Regions from separate parts of the Lysinibacillus sp. NPDC097868 genome, predicted to be linked through region 2. Evidence: riboswitches for the same ligand, from Rfam matches in the RefSeq annotation. Region 2 holds a riboswitch; each other region holds the start of a gene.

The links. A riboswitch is a leader RNA that binds a small molecule or an ion and turns the genes downstream of it on or off. The one in region 2 is predicted to bind lysine.
Positions count from the first base shown of each region.
Region 1: another riboswitch for lysine. It lies ahead of ACIQXJ_RS13675 (aspartate kinase); the one in region 2 lies ahead of ACIQXJ_RS21790 (cysteine hydrolase family protein).
Region 3: another riboswitch for lysine. It lies ahead of ACIQXJ_RS18880 (amino acid permease); the one in region 2 lies ahead of ACIQXJ_RS21790 (cysteine hydrolase family protein).
Region 4: another riboswitch for lysine. It lies ahead of ACIQXJ_RS07205 (transporter substrate-binding domain-containing protein); the one in region 2 lies ahead of ACIQXJ_RS21790 (cysteine hydrolase family protein).

Region 1 is NZ_JBIWBS010000001.1:2,706,778-2,712,507, reverse strand. Features, by position in the region: gene uvrC (excinuclease ABC subunit UvrC) at 148-1,938, shown strand; lysine riboswitch at 2,077-2,255, shown strand; gene ACIQXJ_RS13675 (aspartate kinase) at 2,358-3,587, shown strand; gene ACIQXJ_RS13670 (YslB family protein) at 3,930-4,364, opposite strand; gene ACIQXJ_RS13665 (succinate dehydrogenase cytochrome b558 subunit) at 4,637-5,245, shown strand; gene sdhA (succinate dehydrogenase flavoprotein subunit) at 5,313-5,730, shown strand, end outside.
Region 2 is NZ_JBIWBS010000006.1:37,049-42,778, reverse strand. Features, by position in the region: gene ACIQXJ_RS21805 (LuxR C-terminal-related transcriptional regulator) at 1-646, opposite strand, end outside; gene ACIQXJ_RS21800 (3-hydroxyacyl-CoA dehydrogenase) at 810-1,703, shown strand; gene ACIQXJ_RS21795 (APC family permease) at 1,862-3,205, opposite strand; gene ACIQXJ_RS21790 (cysteine hydrolase family protein) at 3,219-3,935, opposite strand; lysine riboswitch at 4,096-4,280, opposite strand; gene ACIQXJ_RS21785 (MFS transporter) at 4,699-5,730, opposite strand, start outside.
Region 3 is NZ_JBIWBS010000003.1:409,260-414,989, reverse strand. Features, by position in the region: gene ACIQXJ_RS18890 (nitric oxide synthase oxygenase) at 1-247, shown strand, start outside; gene ACIQXJ_RS18885 (CynX/NimT family MFS transporter) at 289-1,494, opposite strand; lysine riboswitch at 1,673-1,848, shown strand; gene ACIQXJ_RS18880 (amino acid permease) at 1,932-3,395, shown strand; gene ACIQXJ_RS18875 (response regulator transcription factor) at 3,628-4,320, shown strand; gene ACIQXJ_RS18870 (sensor histidine kinase) at 4,325-5,260, shown strand; gene ACIQXJ_RS18865 (ABC transporter ATP-binding protein) at 5,397-5,730, shown strand, end outside.
Region 4 is NZ_JBIWBS010000001.1:1,468,969-1,474,698, reverse strand. Features, by position in the region: gene ACIQXJ_RS07225 (toxic anion resistance protein) at 1-833, shown strand, start outside; gene ACIQXJ_RS07220 (DUF6501 family protein) at 900-1,097, opposite strand; gene ACIQXJ_RS07215 (amino acid ABC transporter ATP-binding protein) at 1,490-2,221, opposite strand; gene ACIQXJ_RS07210 (amino acid ABC transporter permease) at 2,235-2,960, opposite strand; gene ACIQXJ_RS07205 (transporter substrate-binding domain-containing protein) at 3,286-4,137, opposite strand; lysine riboswitch at 4,257-4,442, opposite strand; gene odhB (2-oxoglutarate dehydrogenase complex dihydrolipoyllysine-residue succinyltransferase) at 4,791-5,730, opposite strand, start outside.

The DNA.
Region 1 (5,730 bases), on a different contig from region 2:
TTTTCGTTATATAATAGATAGAGGAAAATCAATAAACGCTCGTTTTTCAATAAATTTTCTTATTTTCGTAAAGATTGAAAGGCAATAAGAGAATGGTAATGGAATGGCGGTTATTATTAAGACATCAAAAAGGGGGGCAGGTAGGCGATGAATGATTTAATTAAACGAAAGCTTGATATTTTACCAGATCAGCCTGGCTGCTATTTGATGAAGGATCGACAAGGGACAATTATTTATGTAGGTAAGGCAAAGGTGCTTAAAAATCGAGTACGTTCATATTTTACAGGAACGCATGAAGGAAAAACACAGCGCCTTGTTGGTGAGATTGAGGATTTTGAGTACATTGTGACTTCTTCTAATTTAGAGGCACTCATTCTAGAGTTGAACCTTATTAAGCTACACGATCCTAAATACAACATCATGCTAACGGATGATAAAACATATCCGTATATAAAAATTACGAACGAAAAATATCCACGTCTTATTACAACACGTAAAGTAAAAAAAGATAAAGCAAAATACTTTGGCCCTTATCCAAATGCGTATGCAGCAAGTGAGACAAAAAAGTTGCTCGATAGACTATATCCACTTCGGAAATGTGTACAATTACCTTCGAAAGTTTGCTTATATTACCATATGGGACAATGTTTAGCGCCGTGTGTAAAAGAAATTGATGCACAAGTATATCACGATATGATTGAAGATATGACGAAGTTCTTAAATGGTGGAGTGGAGACAGTAAAAAAAGAGCTTGAAGCGAAAATGTTGGCTGCAGCTGAGCAACTAGAATTTGAGCGAGCGAAGGAGTTCCGCGATCAAATTGCACATATTGAAACGGTTATGCAAAAGCAAAAAATTGTGTCCAGTGATACAACGAATCGAGATGTATTCGGTTATGCAGTTGAAAAGGGCTGGATGTGTGTACAAGTCTTTTTCGTTCGTCAAGGTAAGCTGATTGAACGCGATGTTTCCATTTTCCCTATTTATCAGGATGTTGAGGAAGAATTTTTAACATTTGTCGGCCGTTTTTATGAAAAGCCTGAGCATATTAAGCCTAAGGAAATTTTTATACCTCAGGCGATTGATGCAGCAATTTTAACGGAATTATTAGAGGTTAAAGTGCTAACACCGAAGCGAGGGCAAAAAAAAGAATTAGTAGATTTGGCCATGAAAAATGCAGAAATTGCTGTGGCGGCGAAATTCCAGTTAATCGAGCGACAGGAAGAGCGAACAATCGGTGCTTGCGAGGCATTGGGTGAAGCAATAGGGATTTCAGCACCACTTCGCATTGAAGCATTTGATAATAGTCATATGCACGGTGCTGATGCGGTATCAGCAATGGTCGTGTTTATTGATGGTAAACCTGCAAAGAAGGAATATCGTAAATACAAAACACGCACAGCCGCTAAACATGACGATTACGGAGCAATGCAAGAAGTGATACGTCGCCGTTACACGCGAGTATTAAAAGAAGGCTTGCCATTACCTGATTTAGTTCTAATAGATGGTGGTAAAGGGCAGATGGAAGTAGCGCGAGAAGTGTTAGAGGATGAGCTTGGTCTTGTTATCCCAATTGCTGGCTTAGCAAAAGATGAGAAGCATAATACTTCCCAGCTTTTATTTGGAGATCCGCCCGATGTCATTGCATTAAAGCGAACAAGTGACGGGTTTTATTTACTACAGCGTATTCAGGACGAAGTACACCGTTTTGCCATTACTTTTTTACGCCAACAGCATGAGAAAAATGCTATCCAATCTGTTCTCGATGGAATAGAAGGCGTTGGTCCAAAGCGCAAGCAACAACTATTGAAGCATTTCGGCTCTGTTAAAAAGATTCGTGAGGCGAGTGAGCTTGCACTTCAAGAAGCCGGAATACCAGCGAACTTAGCGAACAGTATTTACAATTATTTTCAGCAACAGTCATTGTCAAAGGATTAGACATATGCTAAGGTTGTGATAGAACAATGAAGTGAAAAGACTATCATGTTCTATTACAGCTTATATGAATGTTTATGTAAGCAAAGCATAAAAAGGAAGTATTTTCATAAAGGTAAAATTAATAAATTCACTATTTTAAGTGATGATAGAGGTGCAAGATTCAATAGTAGCACATTGAAGGATGGACAAATCCGGTGACAGTGTGTGAAAGGGGAGCTTGCCGAAGTAAAGTATCGTTGTTTCCGATACTTTGCTGGTTTTGCATTTAATAGATGTAAGACTGTCGAATCTTGACGTTTCGGAGAGCTATCACACATGCGCAAGCTTTTTATTGTACATGTTGCAGGCAGCTTTCACGTTATGTGAGGGCTGCCTTTTTGCTGTTCTAGAGACGAATCGATAAAAGGAGAATGATGATAATGGCGAGTATTGTATTGAAATTTGGCGGACCTGCAATCGCTTCAACTGAGCGGATTCGAGAGGTCGCTAAAATAGCGATTGCCAAAAAAGAACTTGGCTATGATGTAGTAGTGGTGACCGCGGCGATGGGTCGCACAGCAAAAGACTTAGCGAAGATGGTACGTGATTTATCAGACGATGCTTCTAAACGAGAGATGGATGTACTACTATCGACGACCTCACAACTAGCAAGTGCCCTTTTTGCAATTGCTTTACAAGAGGAAGACTATGATGCAGTTTCATTGACTGGTTGGCAAGCTGGTGTGCAAACAGATGCGAAACATTTTAATGCACGTATCGACCATATCGATGTGTGCCGTATGAAAGAACACTTGGTACAAGGACAAATTGTCGTAGTTGCGGGGGAACAAGGCATTAATCGTGCGCACAATATCACAACACTTGGTAAGGGTGGAGCAGAAACAACAGCAGTAGCCATTGCAGCCGCATTAGAAGCGGAACGTGTTGATATTTATACAAATGTGGATGGTGTTTATACAGCAGATCCTCGTCATATTGAAAAGGCAAGAAAGTTAAAGGAGATTTCATATGATGAAATGCTTGAACTATCTCATTTAGGTTCACATATTTTACATCCACGTGCAGTGGAGCTCGCAAAAAAATTTCAAATCCCAGTCATTATTCGTTCAAGCGTAGTTGATACTGTAGGTACTTTATTGAAGGAGGAAGTTGAAATGGAGAAAAATTTAATCGTACGTGGTGTTGCTTATGAGTCTGATATCATTCGCCTAACAATCGGTTATGATACATACTCAACTGCATCGTTAGCAGATATGTTTGCGCTTCTTGCAGAGAATCGCATTAATGTTGATATTATTGTGCAAGCCATTATAGAAGGTGTGAGACCATCAGTGTCTTTTACAATTTTAAAAGAAGAGTTTGCTGATGCTTTACGTGTACTAGAGGATAGTAAATTGTCACTTGGTTTTAGCTTTGCAGATTTTGAAATTGGCTTAGCGAAAGTTTCAATTATAGGATCAGGCATGGCATCAAATCCTGGCGTTGCTGCACGAATGTTTGACCGTTTACGCCGCGAGGATATTGCAGTGAAAATGGTCAGTACTTCTGAAATTAAAGTTTCTGTTGTTGTGCCACAGGATGAAATGATCCGCGCTGCAAACGCATTACATGAGGAGTTTAATTTAGCAGAAGAGATTCACGTAAACTAAAAGGTAGAAGGCAACATCCTTAACTGGTTTTATATGCATCACATTAGCTTACTTAGATGGCTACTACAGTTGATTTTCGCTACGGGCAGCCGCTTTCCGCGGGCACAGAGGTAAGCCGTAACCCTCGCTAATGCGCTGATAGTTACGTCTTACGTTCTATGCGTTCTGAGCAGGAGTCGACCGCCCTCCGCTCCAATCGCCTAACAAGGTGGTAGGAATATTCCAATTGATTACTATAAAAGGATAAAGAAATGACAAAAGGCATCAAGTTAACTTCATGTTGCCTTTTGTCGACACTCAAAAAGGATTGCATTTCTAACAAAATCGCAATCCTTTACTAGTTTATTTATTTTGTATTGTATTCATAATACGCTCTTTAACATCCCATTTAACTGTAAACATGACTAGCTGTTGCTTTTCGCGCTTCTCATCATAACATTCCGTTAAGTATCCTTTTGCTTGTTGGATTTGTTCAGCAATAAATCCTGCTTCTAGTCTGAAGCTTCGATTATGAATTTGCAAAAGTGTTGGTTCATTTGTTAAATGGAAAATGCGTCCATCCTTAGACTCCTTTGTCAATTCAAGAGTACCCCAGCACGCATCCGCGAAAAATGCGATAAGTTCTTCTTGACTTTTACAAGGGAACTTCCGTGCAAGCTCCTTCCCAGCCCAATAAAGTACGTCATCTTCATGTTTACCGAGGATAGAAGATAGGATATGATCACGGATTAACTCATATCCAAATGGTGAGATTGTATTAGATGGATTATTTAACATTGAAATCCTTCTTTCTTAGAATTTTCTTATAATTTAGCGTCAATAAAGTAAAGGTAGAATTTTCGAGAAGAAACGACACGTTATGTACTAGATTACTTCTATAATAAGGGCTATTAAAAACTCTATGTTACCTTGACGCTCGTAGCACTTGAGAGTACAATAAACATGTCATAATATTGTACCATGATGAAATACACAGTCAATGGAGTATCATTTACAAAATGGTGACTTCTTTTGTTGTGCTATTTTAAGTACTAAGGGGGGTAACAGTCTTGTCGAAAGATCGAGAGTTTTTATGGCGTCGCTTACATTCTCTACTAGGTATCATTCCAGTAGGTCTGTTTTTAACGATGCACCTATTCATTAACTTTACAGCAACAGGCGGAGCAGAAAGCTACAATGATGCTACCGCAGTAATGGAAAAGATTCCATTTCTTATCCTAGTAGAGTGGATTGTCATCTACATTCCATTAATGTTCCACGCATTTTATGGTGTGTACATCGCATTCACTGCTACACCAAATACAGGGCGTTTTAGCACATACCGTAACTGGATGTTCTCATTACAACGCTTCACTGGTGTATTTTTAGTAATCTTCATTGCATGGCATATTTTCCAAACTCGTATTCAAAAAGCGCTTGGTACACACGTTGATTACGACATGATGGCAAATATCGTAAATAATCCATTTATGCTTGGATTCTATATTGTTGGTATTATATCAGCAACTTTCCACTTATCAAATGGCTTATGGGCATTCCTAGTAAGCTGGGGTATCACACAATCTCCTCAGTCTCAAAAGATTGCTACTTATGTAACAAACGTTCTTTTCGTAATTCTAAGTGTAGTTGGTGTGGCTGCTATTTTAGCTTTCGTATAATTTAATAAAAGCTACTATAGAAGTGCATGCAATCTTTGCAATTTTTTAAGAGGAGTGAGAAATAATCATGGCGAAAAGCAAAATAATTGTTGTCGGCGGCGGTTTAGCTGGTCTGATGGCAACGATTAAAGCAGCTGAAGTTGGTACTGAAATTGATTTGTTCTCATTAGTTCCTGTAAAACGCTCACACTCTGTATGTGCGCAAGGCGGAATTAATGGTGCCGTAAATACAAAAGGTGAAGGGGATTCTCCTTGGATTCACTTTGATGATACAGTATATGGTGGGGACTTCTTAGCGAACCAACCACCTGTTAAAGGTATGTGTGATGCAGCCCCTGGTATTATTCACTTAATGGACCGTATGGGTGTAATGTTCAACCGTACGCCAGAAGGTTTATTAGACTTCCGTCGTTTCGGTGGTACGTTAATGCACCGTACAGCATTCTCAGGTGCAACAACTGGTCAGCAATTACTATACGCGTTGG
Region 2 (5,730 bases):
GTTTTTTGATAGCGAATACGGGCTCATCCTCCAGCTTACCTTTTAGCATTTGTACTTTGTGTAACTCAGAACCGTATACACCTGAAAATTCATTAAGCCATGGATTATAACTATGAAATGTGACACGTTGATAGCCGAAGTTTTCCTGTGCTTTCGATAAAATGGTTGGCATATGATCTACACCATCTAATTGAATGAGCAATTTGCTAAAGCGCTGTAACTTTAGCAAACTTTCAAGACTTATTTCAACCTTGATTGGAGATTGTAATACTTTACTGTTTATAAGGCGTAATACATCTAGTACTTTTTCGTGATACTTTAACATTTCATCTGTATACGGATGCTTAATTTGTATAAGTACATCTTTTGTTGCGTAATAAGACAATGAAGGAAATGTTGTTAGTAATTTTTCTGGTAAAAGTCGACTATGCATAGTAGCCCAGTTAATTAGCTCCTCCCGTTGAATCGTTTTATTTTTTAACTGACCATTTAAAAACGTCAACCAAGAGCGGTACCAATAACCAATTTGAATAATTTCCTGCTCACTTAACTCTTTTCTTGATTGCAAATGCTTATTCCACGCATATGCAATATCTTGATGGTGCATTTTATGAAACAATACATACTGAAAGTTTATTTTAGTCATAGTACACCTACATTTACATGTTCGTTTTGAATGAATATACCCCCAATTACAGGTATCTTTGCATTTACTCTATCATTTACACTCTAAAAGTAACAACTTTATTTTGTTATTTAGTTCAACTATTTATATAAGGGTATTCTAATCAAGAAATGAGGTACTAAATATGGAATTTAAAAAAATATTAGTCGCAGGTAGCGGAGTATTAGGAAGTCAAATTGCTTTTCAAACTGCGTTTTTTGGATATAAAGTAAATGTATATGACATTAATGATGATGTAATTGCAACAGCGCAACAGCGCATGGAATCGTTATCAAACACATACGGAGATTATTTTAATGATACGGCACGTGCAGCTAAAGCGTTAGAAGGCTTATCGTTTTTCACAGATTTAGCGCAGGCAGTATCTGAGGTAGATTTAGTTATCGAAGCGGTACCGGAGCGTATTGAAATTAAACAATCATTTTATGAGCAACTAGCAAAAGTAGCACCAGCAAAAACGGTTTTTGCATCTAATTCTTCCACTCTGTTACCTAGTCAATTTGCACAATTTACAGGACGACCTGAGAAGTTTTTAGCATTACACTTTGCAAATACAATTTGGAAAAACAATACAGCCGAAGTGATGGGTCATGAAGGAACTGATCCACAGTACACTGAACAAGTAGTTGAATTTGCACGTACTATCGGTATGATTCCATTCCATTTAAAGAAGGAACAACCAGGCTATATTTTAAATACACTGTCTGTACCCTTTTTAAGTGCTGGTATGGGGCTTTGGGCAAATGAAATTGCAGACCCACATACAATTGATAAAAACTGGATGATTTCAACTGGGTCACCATTAGGTCCTTTCGGGTTTCTAGATATAGTTGGCATGGAAACACCATATAACTTAAATGTGATGAAGGCAGATATTGATCCAATTGCCAAAATCATAGCAGAAAAAATTAAAGCAGAATATATCGATTTAGGGAAAATGGGTGTTTCTTCAGGAGAAGGTTTTTATAAATATCCTAATCCAGCTTATTTAGATAAAGACTTTCTCAAACAAAATTAATTAGGGGCAAAAAAGAAAAAGTGCTAGATTGACTACATCAATCTAACACTTTTTGCATCACCGTTGAGGTCCGCTACGGCGGTGCTTTCCGCGGGCACACCGTAAGTCGCAACCCTCGCTAACTGAGGTATGCTATTTACTGAAAGCTTTTCGGTTTTTTATAATTCCGAAAAAGTTGGTGGTTTCTTTTTGAAGCCTTTCGTCGTAATGAAAGCATAGATAAAACCGATTGCAAGCCATAAAAAGCCTATCTTCAATGTCATCGGTGATAAATTAATGAATAAGTAGAAACAAATTCCGAACCCTAACCCTGGAATTAATAAGTATCGAATTATTTTCTTTTCTTTTTTACGGAAGAAGTAATATACGATTACTGACAAGTTAACAAACATAAATCCTGTCAGGCCTCCAAAGTTCATTAACTCTGCTACGAAATTTGCTGATAAAAACAGCGCTCCTAAAACACTAATTGCACACATCAATAAAATATTGTATATCGGTGTTTGATATTTTGGATGTAAATGTGTGAAAAACTTTTTCGAAAGTACCTCATCACGTCCCATACTAAACATTAAACGAGATGCACTTGCTTGCCCTGTTAAACCAGCTGTCACTGTCGATACAATAATCGCAACCGTATAAAGCGTTGCAAGAACTGCACCTCCTGCTTTTTCCGCTATATCAAATAAAGCCGTATCAGCTGAGCTAAAGTTTGTAACATCCGGCCAAACGAGCTGGGCTACATAAGCTTGTCCAATAAAAATAAGTCCTCCGATTAAACAAGCTAAAATAGCTGCCTTCCAAATATCATCTTTTGGATTGACTGCCTCTTCAGAAAGAGTTGTAATCGAATCGAACCCTAAAAACGAGAAGCAGGCCATTGCTGCACCAGAAATAATTGCAGACATAACGAATTTTTCATCGTTGAAGAACGGCACAACAGTAAAGAGCGACGTACCACTTTCTCCACCGACAATTGACTTGACACAAAAAATCACAAAAATAACGACTACAATTCCCATAAATATAACGAGGATTTGATTTGTTTTTGCTGCGATACCAATACCTAAAATATTTACAGTAGTTATAATAGCTGCAATTAGTAACACCCATACCCAATACGGAACAGATGGTATTAATGCGTTCGCATATGAAGCACCTACCATAAATACAATGAGTGGCACTAATACATAATCCATAAACATTGCCCATCCTGCAAAAAATCCTAAATGTGGATTGATGGCACGTTGCGTATATGTATAAGTTGACCCTCCATTTGGAAAAACAGCAGCCATTCGACCGTAACTATAGGCAGAAAACATCATTGCAACCATTGCAATCAAGTAAGCTAATGGCAACATCCCACCTGTAGACTCTGCTGCAAAGCCATAAATATAAGCTGGCGCAATCGGTGTCATAAAAGCAATTCCATAAATGACTAAATCTTTTAATGTTAAAACACGCTTTAACTGTGGTGTATGATCATTGGGTGTTTGACTCATAGTCTATGTCCTCTCACACATTCACTGGGTTGCGTTTTGAAAGTTCTTCCGTTACTAAATCAATTACTTCATCTGTGCTCATTACTTGGCAATAAATTTGATTCATAATCATAATTTCAGCGTCATGAAGCTGTTGCGTTGCAGCTGCACATGCATCTTCAACTAAAATAACTTCAAATCCTGCGTCAGCTAAGCTTCGAACTGTTGAAGCAACACATTGGTCAGTTACAACCCCTGTACAAACTACTGTTTCAATGCCCATATTGCGCAATAAAAATTCATAATTCGTTCCACTTAATACGCTATCTGTCGTTTTATTTACAACAATCTCATCATCAAGAGGCTTTAATTCATCCACCATCTCCGCTCCTGGGTCACCGATTGGCAATAAAATATTGTTCCATCCTGGACGGCGTTGTACAGGAGAACGGTCTCGTCCATCTTTATGATGGCAAGCAATGCGACCAAATGTTACTTCTAATTTATTAGTACGGAAAAAATCTAAAAGCTTTCTATTGTTCGGAATTGTTAAATTGTCGATACGATTAAAGAAGTATTCCCACTGTTCAAACATGCCCTTTTCTCTTGCAACCTGCGCGTCTAAACCGTCTCGACTAATAAACTGGTGTTGCATGTCTACAATTAGTAATGCTGTTTTATCTGGCTCCACGTTTATTTTTTGACCGTCAGTCGGTAAAAATTCATAATATAATGTTGATGTATTATCCATAATAATTCCTCCAAAATACCTCTAATTCCAAAATGTTTAGACAAATAAAAAAACAGACTCTTTGTGCAAAAGAATCTGTCTAACACAAAAATGACCTACTCATTTTTAAAGCTAGAAACTAAAAATGAATCGACCATTTAAAATTCCCACTGTTTGTCTAAACAGAGATAGCACAACTTCATAAACATGTATGTTTACGAAGACAGTCCTGTAACTATTCGCTACAGACCCAGCATATGATGGCGAGAACTCAACACATACTTCGGCGACACTTCCTTCTACCTAACATCTTCATCTTCTCGGACTCCATTAGGTACTGTTAATTGTCGCGCCTCTACCTCACTATCGAAAAAGTGAGGTTTATTTAATTGTTTGAAATAATTATATTATTGCGTTTTTTCTATGTCAACTTTAAATTTACTATATTTCATAAGATTTGTAGCGCAAATCTTCAAAAAAATAACATAATAAATACTTTTATACAATAATTATTTGCAATAAATATAATGATGAACCATAAATTGTATAAAATCTTGACTATCCATATTCTAATAATCCGATTCACAATATAATTTATAAAGTTGGTACTTCTTCTTTCAGCATGACATGAGAAACTTCGAAGCAATTCCTTTTTTATAAAGCATCGGACTTAGCTCGTGAGAACAGATTGCGTCCTCAGGAATGGAGTAATCTCTGATTTTAAAAAAACCACCAATTAAAACGCAAATGCATTTCAATTGGTGGATAAATAAACTTACGTTGTTTATATAGTTTCGCTTACATTCCCTATATTATCTTTTTTAAGCATTAACATGACAATAAAGGAAATACAATATAAACCTGCTAAATAGAGCATCGCAACTTTCATATCATAACTTTGTAGAATATAGCCGACAAGGATTGGTGAAAAACCGCCTATAGCTCGACCAAAGTTAAAAATTGTATTTGTTGCCGTACTTCGAATTTGCACGGGATATAGACCACCAATCAACGCTCCATATCCGGCAAACATACCATTTGAGAAGAATCCGACAATTGCACCACCTATTAGGACACCAACACTTCCCGTAGCATAAGAGTATACAAACACAGCACATGCTGAGGCAATAAGGAAGACGCCAAAGGCACGCTTTGCGCCAAATCGATCTAGGAATAGTCCAAAAGTTAACATACCAATAATCATGCCAACCGCTGTACTAATTGTCCAGATGGCAGAGCTTGAAACAGATAAACCTTGGGACTGTTGCAACATCGATGGTAACCAAATCATTAATCCGTTATAACCGGCAATTTGAACAGTTGCCATTATGATTAAAGAGATTGTTGTAATCGCTGTTCGAGGCGTTTCAAACAATTGTACCAGCTTACCCTTTTCATCTTTCTTACTTGCCTTTTTATTTTTCTGAGCAGCGAGCCACTCAGGTGATTCATCTAAATTTTTCCTTACGATAAAGGCAAAAATAACAGGTATTACACCAACAAAGAATAATGCTCTCCATCCTAAAGTAGGAAGAATGATGGCACTTAGTAATGCTGCTAAAATAACACCATATTGAGCACCTACACTGACATATGAAGACGCACGCCCTTGTTTATTTTTCGGCCAAGCTTCTGCAACAAGCGCCATACCAATACCATATTCTCCTCCGGCACCTATTCCTGCGATAAATCTAAATAGGTACACTTGTTCAATGCTAGTGGCTAATCCTGTTAAAGCCGTACCAATTGCAAACAAGATGACGGTATAGGTAAAGACTTTTACCCTTCCATACTTATCTGCTAAAACTCCGAAAAC
Region 3 (5,730 bases), on a different contig from region 2:
AGTTGAATTAAATATTGCTGTACTCCATTCCTTTAAAGAAGATGGTGTAAGTATAGTCGATCATCATACTGCTGCACAGCAATTTAAGCTATTTGAAGAAGCTGAACAGAAGGCAGGCCGTGACTTAACAGGCAACTGGACTTGGTTGATTCCGCCATTATCTCCTGCAACGACACATATTTTTCATAAGCCATATGTCAATGTTTATAATACACCCAATTATTTTTATCAGAAACCGCCTTACTAAAGGTAAAGAGGCAGCTCATAGTATGATGAGCTGCCTTTTTTTTAATTTATATATTCATTTCTAGAAGCTCTAAACGAGCAGAAGAATAGTAATGCCGCAACGACAACAAATAGCCAGCCAGCTGTATCCCAGCCGCCAAATAAATCATGTAAGTAACCAAATAAAATAGGACCTACTGCGGCTAATAAATAGCCTAATGATTGTGCAAAGCCAGATAAATCAGCGGCCTCAAATGCCGTCCGTGTACGAAGTGTAAAGAACATCATTGCAAGTGAAAATGATGCGCCGCCTGCTAAGCCTAGCAATATCATCCACAATACAGCAAGACTAGTCCATTCCATGACAAGGCCAGTAAAGCCGATGAAATAAAAGGCAGTAAACATTAAAACGAGAGGTCGCTGTGATGTCATTTTACTAGCGATAATCGGTACAGCTAAAGCCATAGGTACTTGTGAAATTTGCATGATGGAAAACATCCAACCTGCTCGATCTGCGGCTATTCCTTGTGCAATATAGATTTCAGGAATCCAAGCTGCGGTTGTATAAAATAATAATGATTGTAAACCCATCGCGCCAGTGACTGCCCAAGTAACTGGTGATTTCCACAATGGTATACGTGCTTTCGTAGTGGCTACAGTTGGTTCAGGCTTATTAAATTTTAACTGTGGGATCCAAATCAAAATAGTCACTACGACAAGAGCTAGAGCGATTGCAAGTGCACCTTGCCAGCCAAGAGATGCATTGGCAATGGGATAACTAATACCAGCGCCAATTCCAGCTGTTAAGTTCATGGACATGGTGAAAAATGCCATCAGTAATCCAACATGATAAGGGAATTTCATTTTAAGTAGCCCTGGAATAAGGACGTTACCAAATGAAATAGCTACACCTATTATCATTGTACCAAATACGAGTAATCCAGTTGTTCCAAGTGAGCGCAGCACAATTCCTAGTGCTAATAAAATTGTTGATATAAATAATGTTAATTCAAGACCCAGTTTTCTTGCTATTACTGGGGCAATAGGTGACACTAGCGCGAATGCAAGCAATGGAATGGTTGTTAGAAAGCCTGCAAGAACGTTAGATATACCGAGATCCTCACGAATGAAGGAAATAATTGGTCCTACAACCGTTAATGGCATACGTAATGTCGAAGCAAGAAAAATTACACCGATGACTAATAAGAGAGTTGTGCCCTTCCAGTTAATCTTTCTGCTAAGATAAGTAGATTCCTCGTTAGTTGTCAAAATAAGTACCTCCCTAATAGAACAATTATAATTCGAACCACTATAACACTTTAACACAATAATAAAAATAGTAGAATATTCATAAAATACAGAACATTAATCGTTTTATTGAAATGTCTTAGGTCGTATGTTAAACTAAGACACATCATAAATTTAATAATTATATGCCTCATGTTTGTATTGAGGTAGAGGTCGCGGTATTTATAAGTAAGCTAATGGAGATGACAAGCATTAAAGATGTTAGCTGAAAGGAAATATTGCCGAAGTGTGAGGGGACTTGAAAACCTCATGCTGGGGCTGTCTCCGAAAGGAACAGAACTGTCACGTTGGACAACGTGTTGTGCTATCATTTTTAAGAAACAGAGGATTTACTTAGCCATCACAACGTTCATGTGATGGCATTTTTTTGCCTCTTAGAAAAGGAAGGAAGCTTTAACGTGAGTGAGATAAAAACTAATCAGCTCGGTCATAAAGCACCAGAGTTGAAAAAAGAATTAAAAAGCCGCCATATAACAATGATTTCGTTAGGCGGTACTATCGGAACTGGGCTATTTTTAGCAAGTGGTGGTGCTATAGCACAGGCTGGACCAGGTGGTGCACTTCTTGCTTATGCATTAATCGGCATTATGGTGTACTTCTTAATGACGAGCTTAGGTGAAATGGCAGCTTATATGCCGTCATCAGGTTCATTTAGTACGTATGCAACAAAATTTGTAGATCCAGCGCTTGGCTTTGCACTTGGCTGGAACTACTGGTATAACTGGGCGATTACAATTGCCGCTGAAATTGCAGCAGTTTCTCTTATAATGAAATACTGGTTCCCAGACAGCTCTTCAGCACTATGGACAGTCATATTTATTGCGATTGTACTAACATTCAATTTACTATCTGTAAAAAGCTATGGTGAAAGTGAATATTGGTTTGCAATGATAAAAGTTGCGACTGTTATTGTCTTCATTATTGTCAGCCTATTGATGATTTTTGGTATTTTAGGTGGGCAAGCTCCTGTAGGCTTTACGAATTTCTTTATAAGTGATGGACCATTCCACGGTGGCTTCCTTGCTACATTCGGAATATTTCTAGCAGCAGGCTTCTCGTTCCAAGGGACAGAACTATTAGGGATAACGGCTGGGGAAACGGATGATCCTGGTAAAAATATCCCGAAGGCTGTTAAGTCCGTTTTCTGGCGTATTATTTTATTTTACATTTTAGCCATTGCAGCGATTGGGATGTTAATTCCATTTACAGATGCTCGTTTATTATCTGAAGATATTGCTGTTTCACCATTCACATTAGTGTTTGACCGCTTAGGAATTGCCTTTGCTGCTTCATTAATGAATGCCATTATTTTAACGGCGATGTTATCTGCAGGTAATTCTGGATTATATGCATCATCACGTATGTTATGGCAATTAGCAGTAGATGGACATGCACCTAAGATTTTCGCTAAGCTAAGCCGTCGCGGAATTCCGATTTACGCATTGCTGTTGACATTAGCAGTAGGTTGCTTAGCATTTTTAGCATCATTCTTTGGTGATGGCGTTGTCTATATGTGGCTTTTAAACGCATCTGGGATGTCAGGCTTCATTGCATGGCTTGGTATAGCCTTTAGTCATTACCGCTTCCGTAGAGCTTTTGAAGCTCAAGGCTTAGATTCAAAATTACTACCATATAAAGCAAAGTTATATCCATTCGGGCCACTCTTTGCATTTACAGTGTGTATGATTGTTGTAGTTGGTCAAAACTATACAGCTTTCACAGGCCATTCAATTGACTGGTATGGTGTCCTTGTTTCATACATCGGTATACCACTGTTTATCGCCTTGTGGTTGGGCTATAAAATAAAACATAAAACAAAAATGATTCCACTGCAAAAGTGTGATTTAAAAGTAGAAAAATAGAAATAAAAGCTGTCCTATTAGTTATAGGGCAGCTTTTATTTATTTGGCGTTGATTTCCGTTGCGTACGGCGCAGGAGTCTAATTAGCTTGGAAAATTGTTTGAGAATTGTTTGAGTGCCAGGCACTTTTAAAAAAACCTATGGTAAGCTATATAGAGACAGGATAAAAATGTAAAACTGTTAAAGCAAATGGGAATTAAAGATAATGCTTTATTGAAAAGAGGTGCCTAAACATGCAAAAACGTATATTACTAGTTGAAGATGATGAAACCATACGAGAAATGGTCGACAAGTTTTTAACAATGGAGGGCTTTGCTGTTACATCCGTTACAAATGGTGAAGAAGCAGTGCAAATTTGTTTATGCAAAACGTTTGATTTAGTTATTTTGGATATTATGATGCCTAAACTAGATGGATTAGAAGTATTAAAAATAATTCGAGAAAAAGAAGCACTACCTATTATTATGATGTCAGCAAAAGACAGTGATGTTGATAAAGCATTAGGTCTTGGATTAGGTGCGGATGATTATATTGCAAAGCCATTTTCAATGTTGGAATTTTCAGCGCGTGTGAAGGCTGCAATACGAAGGGCCACACAATATTCAAGCCCGATGGAGGAAAAGAAGGGGACAGTGACAATTGGTAACTTAGTGATTGATGTCGTTAATTTCTCAGTTGAAAAAGACCAACAACAGGTGAAACTAACTTCAAAGGAATTTGCTATTTTAAAGCTATTTATCACAAATCGGAATCGCGTATTTACCAAACAGCAAATCTATCAACTCATTTGGAATGATGAATATTATGGTGATGAAAATATTATTAATGTGCATATTAGAAGATTGCGAGAAAAAATTGAAGATGACCCTTCCAACCCTCAGTATATTAAAACACTTTGGGGAATTGGCTATAAATTAGAGGGCTAGGCGTATGACGCTATTTTTATCTACCATTATTCTTTTTCTCTTAGCAATCATTCTTTTTCAGTTGAAAAGAAAACGTGAGCAAAACGTTACGCTCAGATACATGCACACCAAACTACAAGCTATTATGAACGAACAATCCAACGAGAAAATTTTAGTTGCTACTTCGAATCAAGAACTACAGCAACTGCTTACTACTATAAATGCATTACTGAATGATACGCACAAAATATTAGCCAAACATCGAAAAACAGAAAGTTCAATGAAAAAGATGCTTGCCAATATTTCGCATGATCTAAAAACACCGTTAACTGTTGTGCTAGGCTATACAGAAATGTTGCAGCTACAACAGTCGTTAAAAGATACAGAACACAATCGCTTACTTTCAGGAATCCATTTAAAAACGGAGGAAGTATTGAAGCTTATTCATACATTTTTTGATTTGGCAAAAATTGAAGCGGGCGATACAGAATACCCAATAACAAAAGTAAACGTAAGTGAAATATGCCGAAAAAATATTTTATCATTTTACGATATGGTGATGTCGATGGGCCTTCATATTGACATTCACATACCTGAAACACCGATGTATGCTCTAGGCAACGAAGATGCGTTAGATAGAGTATTGAACAATTTAATCGCCAATGCGATTGCTTACGGGGCAGAAGGACATGTAATTGGGCTAACAGTTAGGAATGACGCTACCGATGTTTATATTGATGTTTGGGATTGTGGGAAAGGTATTGATGAATATCATATAGACAGCGTATTTGAAAGGATGTATACGCTTGAAGACTCAAGAAATAAATCATTTCAAGGTAGTGGGCTGGGTCTAACGATAACAAAGCGACTTGTAGAAATAATGAATGGTACAATCCAACTGAAAAGCATCCCTTATGAAAAGACGGTTTTTACGATTTCATTAAAAAGAATGATGTACTAATCTAGCCCTGCCTGTAGAGCTAAAAAAGCTCTACAGGCTTTTCTTCTTCTCTTAAGGAATTTGTAAGAATCAAGTAATAAAATAGAGAGTTTTACTTCTTATAATAAAGGAAGCCACATATAAGGGAGAGGTTTAAATGGCGTATATTGTGAAAACAAATCAGCTTACAAAAGTCTATGATGGAAACGAAGTGGTTTCCACAGTCAATATGCATGTTAAGAGAGGAGAGATATATGGTTTTTTGGGTCCAAATGGAGCGGGGAAAACAACGATTATGAAAATGTTAACTAATCTGGCCAAACCGACAAGTGGGGATATTGAAATCTTCGGTGAAAAATTAACAGATCGGTCGTACGAAGTACTAAAAAGAATGGGTACAATCATTGAATACCCCATTTTCTATGAAAAGTTAACAGCACAAGAAAACCTCGAATTACATTGCGAATATATGGGTTATTACAATAAAAACG
Region 4 (5,730 bases), on a different contig from region 2:
TTGCACAAGTAAAGGATAAGGATGTCACAAAAATCGGACAGATGCTTGATTCATTAATGCAAACGTTAGACCGTGTAGACCCTGCTGCATTAGAGCCTAAAAAACCTTCCTTCTTAAAAAAAATGTTCGGTAAAACAGAGCCAACTGTTAAACAAACCCTTACGGAGTTTGAACGAATTAGTATTCAAGTAGAACGAATAGGCGTCCAACTCGAACGTGCACAGCTACAGCTAATAAGAGACGTTGAATTGCTAGAGCAATTGTACACACATAATCGAGGTTTTTTTGAAGAGTTAGCAACTGCCATTGCGGCTGGACAGATGAAAAAACACCAGGCTATTGAATTTGAGCTACCTTCAAAAGTCAGCATCGTGCAAGCGACTAAACAACCGCTCGCTATTCAACAGCTCAATGATTTCACGGCGCAACTTGAACGTCTTGATCAGCGTATATATGATTTACAAGTATCCCAACAGGTAGCATTACAAACAGCACCTCAAATACGCATGATTCAACAAGCAAATCAAACACTTGCTGAGAAAATCGAGTTTTCAATCGTCACACTTATTCCTCTTTGGAAAAATCAATTAGCTATGATGCTTTCGATGAATATGGATTCTCATTATGCACAGCTAGAAGAACGACTAGCACGCACAAATGAACGATTTACAAGCCCATCTTTTGAACAACAGGTATCGAAATTTAAAGAAACACAACAAGAGCTTAAAATAGCCATTCAAGATGTTTTTGCTTTACATACAGCTACCGAAAAGGAAAAACAACATCTGCAACAAGATGTAGCTGGCATGAAACAATCAAAAACGATGGAATAATATTATGGGGCGCTAAATTATATAAAGGGGTGTCTCAGCAATTATGTGAGACACCCCTTTATATTATTATGCAAAATACTCTTTATAGTAACCACCAATATTACCAGTGTTGTCAATAATGAAAACGAACTCTTCTGTTTCATTTTTCACTTCATATTCTTTCCCAACTGTTAATACGTTTGATACTAAATATTTAGATGCGTTCGTGTGTTTGCAAGTAACTGTACGAAGTGTTGGTGCATCTTTCCATTTTAAATGTAACATAAATTCTCTACCTCTCTTTACTAGCCATTAGCTAACATCTATTGTTTATTTTATACGATTTTGGCTCTTTTGTGGAGAAAAAACTATAGAAGTCTATATTTTGTCCTTAATAACGAATTGTTTGCTTATTTGATACTATAAAATTTATACTCGAGGTGTTGTTATGAGTTTCGGTGGAGTTCCACAATGGTTTTTTATCATCGCTGCCGCATTTGCCATTTGCTTCATTTTATATGCAGAATGGAATTCTAGAAAATAAGTATAGTTGTCTATTGCCGTTGATTTCCGCTGCGTGCGGATACGATAAGCAAAAGTGAGTCCTTCGCTCTGGACTCACTTTTTTAGGCATTATTTTATACAAACATATGAAAACAATTGAAATACTATAAAACTTACTTCAGCGTTCGTTTTAAAAATTCTTTTGTACGTTCGTGTTCCGGGTCTACTAGCACCTTTGAAGGAGGACCCTCCTCAACAATTACACCTTTATCCATAAACACAACACGGTCTGCAACTTCCTTCGCAAACTCCATTTCATGTGTAACAATCAGCATCGTATTTCCAGCATCTGCTAACTCACGCATTACTTTCAACACTTCCCCAACCATTTCTGGATCTAGAGCGGATGTTGGCTCATCAAAAAGCATTACATCTGGGTTCATAGATAATGCACGTGCAATGGCCACACGTTGCTTTTGACCACCAGAAAGTTGACGAGGTTTTGCATTCACATATTGATCCATCCCGACGATTTTAAGATACTTTAAAGCTGTTTTTTCAGCTTCTTCTTTTGAACGTTTTAACACTTTTACCTGTCCAACTGTACAATTTTTAAGCACATTGTGATTGTTAAACAAATTAAACTGTTGGAAAACCATTCCTAAATGCGTACGATAAGCTTGAATGTTATGCTTTGCGTGTAAAATATTTTCCCCTTTATAAATAATTTCCCCACCATTTGGCGTTTCAAGTAAATTAATGCAACGAAGGAGTGTTGACTTGCCGGATCCGGATGAACCGATTAGACATACAACCTCTCCCTTTTCTACTTTAAAATTCACATCTTTTAATACTTGGTTACGACCAAATGATTTACTTAAATGTTCTATTTGAATGATTGCCATTTGTTCGTTCCCCCTAGTCAATTTCTTTCAGTTCTTTGTGATAAGCATCCGGACCGTCAAGACGTTTTTCTACATATAGTAAAATTCTTGAAGCCGTAAATGTCATAATGAAATAAAGCACACATGCGACAAAGAAAGATTCGAAATAACGGAAGTTGTTACCCGAAATCGATTTTGTTTGAAAGAATAATTCCGTTACACCAATTACACTTAAAACGGCCGTATCCTTAATATTCATAATTAATTGGTTTCCTGTTGCTGGTAAGATGTTGCGTGCAACTTGCGGTAATACAACATGCATCATAATTTGCACATGCCCCATGCCAATCGCAGAAGCAGCCTCATATTGACCTTTATCGATAGAGACAATCCCACCACGTACGATTTCAGCCATATAAGCACCAGTATTCAGTGAAACGACTAAAATACCGGCAGTAATGAAGTGCATATCGATACCAAAAGCAATATCTAATCCGTAAAATACTACCATTGCCTGTACAATCATTGGTGTACCACGGAAAAATTCAACATAGCATGTCAGTATAAAATTAATTAATTTTAATAAAAAATGTTTTATACTTTTTTTACGAACTGGAATGGTATGCATAATCCCAATAAAAAATCCGATGAATGCACCAATAATTGTACTGATTGTTGAAATGAGTAACGTATAATACGCACCTCGTAAAAACATTTGCCAGTTGTTTTCTATAATAGAAATGATCCATTCTAAACTCATGATGTTCCTCCTAACAACGTGTTGTTGCTTTATATCAATTATGCCTTTAGTGAAATCATCTCTTCATTTGAATTAATTTGCTTTATTCAAAATATGTGACACACTTCTTAGACATGACTTTATTCAGAATGACTTCCTCTCTGAACAAACTAAATATGATAAAGGTTGTCCTAGTCGCTCTTAGTAAAATGTCACGACTTTCAATTAGTAAAAATCAACTTCTCTTTTCATATGTTGTAGGTGAATTTTCTCTTGGAGAAAACAGCATACTCGGAACTGCCAGTATGCTGTTTTTTTGTTAAGGACAACCCTATCACTTTTTGCATTACTGAGCTGCAGGTTGTTGAAGAATAGCTTCTTCCATAATTTTTTGGCGATCATCTTCTGAAATACCTTTTAAAATTTCATTGATTTTATCTAGACTAGCATCACCTTTACGTAAACCAACTGCAATTGAAGTATTTGAAATATCTGTATCAAATCCCTCTTCAAAAGATACAAATGTGAATTTGTCATTAGCTGCTGCTGCCGAAATACCTTCTGGACGTTCAGCTACATAGCCATCAATTTTGCCAGCTTCTAGCGCTACACGCATTGCAGAGAAGTTTTCCATCGCTGTTTGCTTTTCTACACCTTTAATTTGATCGATAACATTATAGTTAGATGTATTTAGCTGAGATGTAACTTTTGCGCCTGAGAAATCTTGAATTGATTTTGCATTTTCATACTTGCTACCTTTTTTAATAACCATTACAAAATCAGAAGTATAGTAGTTTTCAGTAAAATCAATTGTTTGTTTACGTTCTTCTGTTGGAGACATCCCTGCTACAATCGCATCGATTTTTTTTGACTGAAGCGCAGGTACTAAACCATCCCACTCCATTTTTACAACTACTAATTTTTTACCTAAACCTTCAGCGATTTTTTTCGCCATTTGTACATCATAACCGCCTGCATACTCTGCATTATCAGCAATTTTTACTGCTCCATTTGCATCATCTTGCTGAGTCCAGTTAAATGGTGGATAACCTGCTTCCATTCCAATGCGGAATTCTCCACCAGTTTCTTCCTTTGAACCATCACCTGTTGTCTTTTCATCCTTGTCACCAGTACCGCAAGCCGCTAACAAGATTGCTGTCATTGCTGTTAACATAAATAACAACCATTTTCTTTTCATCTAAAACTCCCCTTTTCTGTAAAAAAAATAAAGCAACTGTACAAAAAAAGACCTAAGTTTTGAACTTAGGTCTTACCTTTTATTGACAGTTGCCCAAATCCTCACTATAATTTCCATGTATCCGAGATAGCACAACCTAGTAAACTGGAATTAAATTTACTAGGACAGTCCTGCACTTATTCACTGCAGACCCAGCATAAAAGTACGAGCTCCTTTTATACTTCGGCGATATTTCCTTCTCCATTACGTCTTCGCTTGCTTATACTCAGCAATGGACTAATAAATACCGCGCCTCTACCTCACAAAAAACAAAAACAAAAGTGAGGTTTGTTTATTTAATTGTTATATAGATATTACTATAAAGCTAGCATAGTCGTCAAGATAGTTTTATCATTTTTCTGACTAATTACAAAATTAGTCTATAATCCTTTTAAAATCCATAAATAAAGTAGAATAACATTAACTATGTTTGCCATCATTTCACAAATTTTTATTATAAACAACAAGATTTATAAACCATAAGAATCGATTTCCCAGTCCAATAAAGGCCATTTATACCATCAAGTAAATTTCATTAAAGGGGAAATCAATCTAAAATGAAAAACCCTGCTAAACAGTTAAGTTTGCAGGGTTTGAACACATAATTTATTGAATTAAGAATTTAATAATAAATCTTCTGGATTTTCAAGTAACTCTTTAACCGTTTTAAGGAAGCCTACAGAATCTTTACCATCGATAATACGGTGGTCGTAAGATAATGCTAAGTACATCATAGGACGAATTTCAACTTCGCCATTTACTTCTACTGGGCGTTTTTTAATTGAGTGCATTCCTAAAATAGCAGCTTGTGTACCATTCATAATAGGTGTTGACATTAATGAACCGAATACACCGCCATTTGTAATTGTGAATGAACCACCTTGAAGATCAGCTAAACCTAATTTTTTATCGCGTGCTTTTTTAGCTAAGTCTGCAATTGAATCTTCAATTTCAGCAAAGTTTTTGCGGTCAGCATCACGTACAACTGGTACTACTAAACCTTCTTCAGTTGATACAGCTACACCAATATCAAAGAAGTTATTTAAGTGAATTTCATCGCCAACGATTTGAGCATTCACATAAGGGTATTTTTTAAGTGCTGCAACAACAGCTTTTGTGAAGAATGACATGAAACCAAGCTTAGAGCCAGTAGACTCAAAGAATTGATCTTTTTTACGAGAACGTAATGCCATAACATTTGTCATATCTACTTCATTGAATGTTGTAAGCATAGCAGTCGATTGCTTAACTTCTAATAAACGTTTAGCAATTGTTTGACGACGACGGCTCATTTTTTCAACTGTAACACGTGACTCGTCAACAGCTACTACTGCTTTTGGTGCTGCTGGTGTTGCTTGAGGTGCTGCTACAGGTGCTGTACCGTGAGCTGCAACGTCTTGTACACGTACGCGACCTTGTGGATCAACTGGAGATACAGCTGCAAGATCAATACCTTTTTCACGAGCAAGTTTACGTGCAGCAGGAGATGCAATTACACGCTCGCCAGAAGTTTCTTCTACAACAGGTGCTGCTGGTGTTGGTGCTGCTACCGCT